DNA from 4 places in the Sporosarcina sp. Y838 genome. Region 4 is predicted to be linked to each of the others. Evidence: riboswitches for the same ligand, from Rfam matches in the RefSeq annotation. Region 4 holds a riboswitch; each other region holds the start of a gene.
The links. Region 4 has a riboswitch for S-adenosylmethionine ahead of metA (homoserine O-acetyltransferase MetA). Riboswitches for the same ligand answer to the same signal wherever they lie in the genome.
Positions count from the first base shown of each region.

Region 1: linked by a shared signal. The riboswitch ahead of AC1TO4_RS05630 (bifunctional homocysteine S-methyltransferase/methylenetetrahydrofolate reductase) and the one ahead of metA (homoserine O-acetyltransferase MetA) in region 4 are both predicted to bind S-adenosylmethionine.
Region 2: linked by a shared signal. The riboswitch ahead of AC1TO4_RS03420 (YezD family protein) and the one ahead of metA (homoserine O-acetyltransferase MetA) in region 4 are both predicted to bind S-adenosylmethionine.
Region 3: linked by a shared signal. The riboswitch ahead of metK (methionine adenosyltransferase) and the one ahead of metA (homoserine O-acetyltransferase MetA) in region 4 are both predicted to bind S-adenosylmethionine.

Region 1 is NZ_JBXCJD010000003.1:181,715-183,917, reverse strand. It holds gene phaC (class III poly(R)-hydroxyalkanoic acid synthase subunit PhaC) at 1-734, shown strand, start outside; SAM riboswitch class I at 913-1,020, shown strand; gene AC1TO4_RS05630 (bifunctional homocysteine S-methyltransferase/methylenetetrahydrofolate reductase) at 1,093-2,203, shown strand, end outside.
Region 2 is NZ_JBXCJD010000002.1:135,641-137,843, forward strand. It holds gene AC1TO4_RS03415 (MetQ/NlpA family ABC transporter substrate-binding protein) at 1-591, opposite strand, end outside; gene AC1TO4_RS03420 (YezD family protein) at 706-873, opposite strand; SAM riboswitch class I at 1,207-1,317, opposite strand; gene msrA (peptide-methionine (S)-S-oxide reductase MsrA) at 1,387-1,947, opposite strand; SAM riboswitch class I at 2,047-2,157, opposite strand.
Region 3 is NZ_JBXCJD010000023.1:14,167-16,369, reverse strand. It holds gene metK (methionine adenosyltransferase) at 1-1,096, opposite strand, end outside; SAM riboswitch class I at 1,288-1,406, opposite strand; gene pckA (phosphoenolpyruvate carboxykinase (ATP)) at 1,594-2,203, shown strand, end outside.
Region 4 is NZ_JBXCJD010000005.1:295,092-297,294, forward strand. It holds gene AC1TO4_RS09730 (hypothetical protein) at 1-2, opposite strand, end outside; gene metA (homoserine O-acetyltransferase MetA) at 63-971, opposite strand; SAM riboswitch class I at 1,141-1,247, opposite strand; gene AC1TO4_RS09740 (hypothetical protein) at 1,386-1,565, shown strand; gene AC1TO4_RS09745 (PP2C family serine/threonine-protein phosphatase) at 1,626-2,203, opposite strand, start outside.

The sequences.
Region 1 (2,203 bases), on a different contig from region 4:
TGAAATTAGATGATTATATCTTAGATTATATTCCGCGCGCTGTTAAGAAAGTATTGAAAACGTCGGATGCCAAGGAAATCAGTTTGCTCGGTTATTGTATGGGTGGGACGATGACTTCTATTTTTACGGCACTCCATCCTACACTGCCAATTCGTAATTTAATCTTCATGACGAGCCCTTTTGATTTTTCGGATGCAGGTTTATATACGAGCTGGTTAGACAAACGTCATTTTAACTTGAATAAACTAGTTGACACACTTGGTTTGATTCCTCATGATATGATTGATTTTGGCAACAAGCTGTTAAATCCGATAGCCAATTTTTATGGTCCTTATATCAGTCTGGCGGATCGCGCGGATAATGAGGAATTCGTTAACAATTGGAAGTTGATGCAGAAATGGCTGAATGACGGAATTCCGTTTCCAGGTGAAGCCTATAGGCAATGGATTGGTGAGTTTTATCAAGAGAATAAATTAATTAATGATGAACTCTATATTAGAGGACAGAAAGTGGAGTTAAGCAAGATTACGGCAAATGTATTAAATATTGCCGGAAAGCATGATGTCATCGCTTCTCCTAACCAAGTAGAACCATTAAACGCTAAAATCTCAAGTAGAGATAAGACTTTCCATCTGACGGATACAGGTCATGTCTCAGTTGTTGCTGGTAGAAGAGCCATTAACAATACGTTTCCGTTGATTGAAGAATGGTTAACAAAACACTCTATACAATAATATAATACGAGTGAAAGCTGCTAACATGATTATATAATTGTGTTAGCAGCTTTTATTTTTTTGAAATCAGAAAAATAAAAATAATAAGGAAAAGAATATTCGCATTTTACGAAAAAGTCCTTGACTGATACGAGTTATAACGATAGGATAATCATAGTTAGTAAAACTGAATATTAAATTCTTATCGAGAGAAGTCGAGGGACTGGCCCAATGACGCTTCAGCAACCAGCCATAATATGGTCAGGTGCTAATTCCAGCAGGAGAGAAATGTCCTGAGAGATGAAGAAGAACGAATTTTAAATCGTTAAGTCTTCTTTTCATGGAAGGCTTTTTTTGTATTAAAGGGGGATTGGGTGGAATGGGCTTACTGGAAGAACTACAGACAAAGATATTAATTGCGGATGGGGCTATGGGGACGCTGCTCTATTCATATGGGATTGAGTACTGTAACGAAGAGCTGAATCTACAGAAACCGGAGATTGTGGAGAAAATTCACTTAGATTATATTACGGCTGGGTCAGATATTATTCAGACCAACACATACGGAGCCAATCTTCTTAAGCTGGAGCGTTATGGTTTAGAAAATCAAGTAAAAGAAATTAATGAAGCAGCAATTCAAATTGCAAAAAGAGCTGCTGCACCAGGCGGACAGTTTGTACTTGGTACGATAGGTGGTATCCGTGGGATTCGTAAAAGTGATGCGACGGTTGAAGAAATAATAAAAATGATTGATCAGCAAGCCAATCACTTATTGGCAGGGGATCCGGACGGGTTACTCCTAGAAACCTATTATGATTTTGAAGAACTTGTTGCTACTGTAAAGCATTTACGCAAACTAACAAATACGCCAATTATTGCCCAAGTATCAATGCATGATCCAGGCATTTTGCAAAATGGAATGCTGCTTAACGAAGCGTTTGATCAGCTTGAAGCACTGGGTGCGGACATAGTAGGAGTCAATTGCCGACTGGGACCACATCATACGATTCAAGCTTTCGAACAAGTAACACTTCCTGAAAAAGCATTTCTTTCCGCTTCTCCAAACGCAAGTTTAATGGATGTTGAGGATGGACGGATTGTCTACGAATCAGAAGCTGATTATTTCGGGAGAGCTGCATTGCGTCTCCGGGAAGAGGGCGTGCGCTTAATTGGTGGATGCTGTGGAACGACGACAAAGCACATTGAGGCTGCGAAAAAATACATTGGAAATCTAGCACCCATCTCGGAAAAAATAGTGACTCCAAGAAAGCCGATTGTAATTCGAGAGGCAGAACCGCAAAAAACAAAGCCGCTTCATGTAAAAGTGAAGACAGAAAGAACAATAATTGTAGAGTTGGATACACCACGTCATTTAGATATTACTGGATTCATTGAAGGTGCTAAGGCGTTAAACGCGGCAGGCATAGACTCTCTCACAATGGCAGATAATTCATTAGCCTCCCCGCGCATTAGCAATTTGGCGATGGGAT
Region 2 (2,203 bases), on a different contig from region 4:
TGCGAAGTCAGCATCACCGAGTGACCTAGGTGTTTGCGCCGCATCCAGTGGTTGGATTTTCAAGTTGTATTTATTGGTTTCCACGTCTTTTTCGGAAGCTGTTATCGGATTAACATCCTCAGAGATTGTGATCCAGCCGTAGTCTTCCATCATGTTCAAAGATCTTGCCAGGTTTGTTGGGTCGTTTGGCAACGTCACCGTCATGCCTTCTTTTACATCCTCAAGAGCTGTATGTTGGTCCGAATAAAGTGCAATTGGAGCAGTCGGAACGCCATATGCAGGTACGAGGTCCATGTCATGGGATTCATTGAAATTCACTAAATAGTTTCGATTTTGGAATAAGTTCGCGTCGATATTTCCTTCATTTAGCGCATTGTTCGGCTGGATATAATCATTGAACTCGACAATCTCAACCTCGAAGCCGTCTTTTTCAAGTATAGGAATAATCCCTTCCTTCAATTGATCACTATAAGGACCCGCTGTTGCGCCGATCTTAATCTTCTTTTCATCATCCGCAGATGCAGACCCGCACCCCGCCAATACCAGTACACTAATTGCAATTAGCAATAAATTTCTAAACACTTTTTTCATCTTCTATTCCCCCTAAATTTCTAATTTATATACAAAAAAGGCCTCCAGCAATTCGCAATATTGTCTTTGAACAATATCGTGAAAGTCAAGAGGCCTCCGGTTGTCCGGTCAGCTTCACTTCTTATTTTCAGTTTTCAGTACTGGGAACCGTTTTTTCTCAGTTCGATCGATTTGAACGATTTGTCCTTCATGGATGGTAATGTGTACCTCTCCAAAATCCAAACCTTTCAGCGCCTGCGTAATCGCATCGATTTTAACTACATCATTCACTTTCAAAACCATTGCGCATCCTCCTTTTTTTCTGAGTGACGGTCACAACGTCTAATCTGATGATTGGCAATCAATTACGCCTCGGCGTAATTGCGTCCAGATTTTGAATCGAGCTTGCTCGATTAACTCCTTTCAAAATCTGTGACATCCGCCGGAGGCTTTATCAGGGAGGAATTGAACTTCATTCCTCCTCGTTCAGCGGGCGGTTGGACACCCATTGAACAGGATAACAAAACCACATTCATCTCCCACCTATAGAGGTGAGAGTCTTCTGCTGAAAAAAGATAAAAAAGCGGCCTCTTGTGAACTAAGAGGTCGCCGCAACACGTAGTTTGTAGGCAAAACCTCTCATCTGTCAGATGACGAACGACATCTGCTGGAATTGGCACCGTTTGAATGAATTCAATGGTTGCTGAGGCGTCAAAGGGCCAGTCCCTCTGCCTCTCTTTATAAGAGTTTTGTTTATGTAATTGATATTCATAATAATCCATCTATTCCGATGTGTCAACTATACTTTAAAACTATTTACTTTTTAAGTGACGCCTCTACCAATTTCCCATTCCAATTCTCGCGAATGAAGGGCGCTCTTCCCGACTCTTCTTTGAAGACTTTATATTTTTCTGGGTTCTTTTGATAATAGTCTTGATGATAGTCCTCGGCAGGATAAAAGATTGTGGCTTGAACGATTTCAGTAACAATTGGTTTTTCAAAGCGACCACTTTGGATTAACGCCTCTTTTGAGCGTTCCGCAACTTGTCGCTGTTCCTCATGATGGTAAATAATCGCCGTGCGGTAAGAAGTTCCACGACTGCCAAACTGACCATCTGCATCCGTCGGGTCAATTTGCTGCCAATAGAGGTCTACTAGTTTTTCATATGAAAAGACAGTCGGATCGTATGTGATTTGAACCGCTTCCGTATGTCCCGTAACCCCCGCACGCACTTCCTCGTACGTCGGATTTTCAGTGACGCCTCCAATATAACCGGAAACTACTTTTTCAATACCGGGTTGCGTATCAAACGGCTGCACCATACACCAAAAACACCCACCCGCAAATGTTGCCAATTCAATTTTTTTCTGAGTCATCATAATCCCCCTCTTCGTTATAATAAACGCCCCTGCCATATAAAAACGACCCCTTCCTAAAAGAAGAGGTCGCCGCATAACAAATATCGCGTGCAAAACCTCTCATCTGTCAGATTCATAATAAATCTGTTGAAATTGGCACCGTTTGAACACTGTTCAATGGTTGCCGAGGCTTCACAGGGTCAATCCCTCCGCCTCTCTTTATAAGAGTTTTAGCTATGTAATTGATATTCATACTAGTCTATCCATTTAGATA
Region 3 (2,203 bases), on a different contig from region 4:
TGTAGATAGGACGACGGAGATTAAGCATTTTAATAATACCTGCTGGACGAAGGTCAAAGAGTTCACGTGTCAGTTCCACGAGTTTACTCTCCTCAACGGTACCTGTTCCGAATGTATCAATCGAAATCGATACAGGTTGAGCTACACCGATTGCATAAGCCAACTGGACTTCACAGCGGTCTGCAAGTTCTGCTGCAACGATGTTTTTTGCAACATAACGAGCCGCGTATGAAGCTGAGCGGTCCACTTTTGTAGGATCTTTCCCCGAAAATGCCCCACCGCCATGACGTGCATAACCACCATACGTATCAACAATGATTTTACGACCAGTCAGACCCGCATCTCCTTGAGGTCCACCTATTACAAATCGGCCAGTCGGATTGATGTAGTACTTTGTTTCTTCATCAATTAAATTAGTTGGTACAACTGGATTAATAACGAATTCCTTAATATCACTTTGAATCTGCTCAAGTGTCACTTCAGGATGATGTTGTGCTGAAATAACAATCGTATCAATTCTGACGGGTATATTATTTTCATCATACTCTACAGTCACTTGCGTTTTCCCATCCGGTCTTAGGTACGAAAGTGTTTCATCTTTACGTACTTGTGCAAGTTTAAAGGATAGTTTATGGGCTAAGCTGATTGGTAATGGCATCAGTTCTGGTGTCTCATTACAAGCATAACCAAACATCAAACCTTGGTCGCCTGCTCCAATATCTTCAAGTTCGTCATCTGTCATTAATCCTTCACGCGCTTCAAGTGCTTGGTCAACACCCGCAGCAATATCGGCTGATTGTTCATCGATCGCAGTGAGAACTGCAGACGTTTCCCAATCAAATCCGTATTTCGCTCGAACGTAACCAATGCCTTTAACAGTTTCGCGCACAACTTTTGGAATATCGACATATGTAGTCGTCGTGATTTCACCTGCTACGAGTACCAGTCCTGTAGTGATTGTCGTTTCACATGCTACGCGTGCATTTGGATCTTCCTCCAAAATAGCATCAAGGATAGCATCTGAAATTTGGTCGCACATTTTGTCTGGATGTCCTTCAGTTACCGATTCTGAAGTAAACAGTCGGCGGTTAGTCATGTCTTTTCCTCCTTATATCCTACGAGATTGATACGGTACTCATATGTCCCATGTAGAGTCCTCCCGGATTCAGGAAAGACTACAAGCCACTGCGAGCTCTATACACGAGGATAAAGGGCTAAACAAATTAAAAAGCCCTTCGCTCACGTACTAATACATGAGGAAAGGCATGATTTTAAAAGCACCTTTCACTCTTATCATACAAGGACTGTGCCTTGCTACAGGTTTGGCACCTTTGCGCAGACAAATAAGTCATTGCAGGTTGCCGGGTTTCATTGGGCCTGACCCCTCCACCAGCTCGGGATAAGAGTATCCGTTCAACTATATATGCTACGAAAAAACTTGTTCCCTGTCAAATTTCTTTGCCGATTTTACAACTAATTGCTTGAGATTTTGATTAATATAGATTATTATTCTTAATGTGTTATACTATTTAAGAAATGTGATGACATGACACCCAATTATATGGGACTATGAGTAAAGGACGGTACATAATTATGATTACAGCAAAGATTAGCGACGATCTAAATAACCTTCTTTCCGGTGAAAATATAAAAATTCAACTTTCAGTACCACAACTTGTTGAAAAAGCGATATCACGTGGAGAAGCTCAACTGACTTCCGATGGAGCAGTCACGGCTCAAACAGGGAAGTATACAGGTCGTTCCCCTAAAGATAAATATATTGTCGAGGAAGCGTCCTCCAAAGACAAAATCGATTGGGGCAGCGTAAACCGTCCGATTTCATCTGATGTATTTGACTCATTATATAATAAAATGCTTACACACTTAAAAGTTAAAGACGAACTGTTCGTCTTCAAAGGATTCGCTGGTGCAGATCCAGCTTCACGTCTATCCATTCAAGTCGTGAATGAATTTGCTTGGCATAACCTATTCGTCCATCAATTGTTTATTCGCCCGACTGAAGTAGAGCTCTCGAAACACGAAGCGCAATTTACTATCATTTCAGCTCCTTCTTTTAAAGCGGATCCTGCAGTTGACGGTACGAATTCCGAGACGTTCATTATTGTGTCTATGGAAAAACGCATCGTTCTCATTGGTGGTACTGAATATGCTGGTGAAATGAAAAAAGCAATCTTCTCTGTCA
Region 4 (2,203 bases):
ACACTTTTTCCCCCTTTGTCGTATTATCTTATGCACTATACGATAAAAAGGTCATTAAACAGTTATTCCCACACATAAGGCGTTTCTTGATAGACATAATAATTAAGCCAATTTGAGAAAAGCAAATGAGTATGTGAGCGCCATGTGTTCAAAGGTTCTTTAGTGGGATCATCATTCGGAAAATAGTTTTGTGGTATCTCAATGTCTACCCCTCTTTTAAGGTCACGTGCATATTCCTCCGCAAGTGTATCCGCGTCATATTCCAAATGACCTGTAACCATAATATGTTTGTTGTCTTTGGAAAGGACTATGAAAGCTCCTGCATCTTCAGACTTGGCGAGTAGAAGTAAACGAGGATCATTTTCAATTTCTTCTATTGAGACAGACGTATAGCGTGAATGCGGCGCTCTGAATTCATCATTAAAGCCTCGTGAAAGATTGATGGTAGGATCGGATAAACGATGTGTAAAAACGCCTGAGCATTTTTTAGGCAATTCAAATTTTCCAATTCCATAATGATGATAAAGAGCTGCTTGAGCTCCCCAACAAATATGTAAAACTGATGTTACATTTAATTTTGACCACTCCATAATTGCCGTTAATTCTTTCCAGTAGTTAACATCTTCAAATTCCAAATGCTCAATGGGTGCACCGGTAATGATCAAGCCATCGAAACGGCGATGTTTTACTTGTTCAAATGTCGCATAGTATGCATCTAGATGTGTTTTACTAACATTTTTCGAATCATGTGTTGCTGTATTCAAAAATGTAACATTTACTTGCAAAGGTGTATTTCCCAGCAATCGTAGAAGCTGTAACTCAGTTCTTTCTTTCTCAGGCATTAAATTCAGAATTGCAATAGTCATAGGACGTATATCTTGGGATGTTGCACGTTCTTCATCCATCACGAATATCTTTTCCTTCTTTAAAAGTTCTACTGCCGGTAATTGTTTCGGTATATTGATTGGCATTTTTCGTCTCTCCCTTTTCGATTTTATATGTATGATTTTTTAAAAAAGCGGTAGGCACCTGCAACTCGAGGCAATCCATCGTAAAACCTTATAATTTCCTACCTTTTTAAAATATAAAAAACCCTTTTTTCTGTATGATAAGAAAAGAGGGTTCTTTTTGGGCTCTAAGCTCTTATCTCTCAAGAATTAATCTTGTTGGAGGTAGCACCTTCCTGATCAGGTCAGAGGTTGCTGAAGCATCACAGGGCCAATTCCCTCTGCTTCTCTTGATAAGAATATTTAATTAACTTCCATTATACTACTTAACTTCCTATTGTAAAAGGTCTTTTTCTATTGCAAAAATTTTCATTGGATAAATCCCTCTTATAAAGCCACCTTAACAAAGTACTTACTGATTGAAAGGAGCTGTTATAATTGGGGAGAGATGACAACAAAACTGGCGGGAACAACGCGCGTTCGTTACCGCAGACACCGAAAAACCAAAAAATAAAACCTGGTGACATGAGTGAAGAAATTGCTCGCGAGTTTGCTGAACTGAGTTCCCTGAAACCAAAGCGTGAACGCATGAACCCAAATGCAAGAAAAAGAAAATGAGTAAGTAAAACGATGAACCCTCGCGTTAGCAATCATGCTGACGCGGGAGTTTATCTATTTTCAATCTACGTTCTGCGTTTGCTTTATCTCTTCCGTCATCCCCCTATAATCGCTCGGGATGCTGCCTTCCTTTTCTACTTCCACACTCCAGGCAACAATTGTTGTACTGTCTCGTACATTTTGTCTTTCAATTTCCATCAACAACTGTGAAATGCTTTCATCAAGTCTTTTTCCATTCAGCTCAGCAACAAGATTTGACGGATTTGAAAAAGGTTCGCCTGGGCATTCCACCAAACCGTCAGTCGTCAAAAAAATAAGGTTGTTCCCTTTTCTCAATTCCCTTGTTCCTGACGTATAGCATGGTACTGCTTGCTCAAACGTATTCACCTGACCAATCCACTCGAAGAATTGCCTTTGGTTGAGTTGAAATTGGTTCAGCGCAATCAGATCCGGATGTAATACGTATACTAGGCAATCTCCAACGGAAAACCACCATACATAATTAGCTTTCCTCACTACGATAAGACAAGCCGTTTCTCCTGTGACACACCTGCATTTGTCCAAAAACTGCTCGGATTGAAAAATTTCAAGGAGCTTCACTTCCAAATATTTAAAATCCAGAAAACCCTTCATGTCTA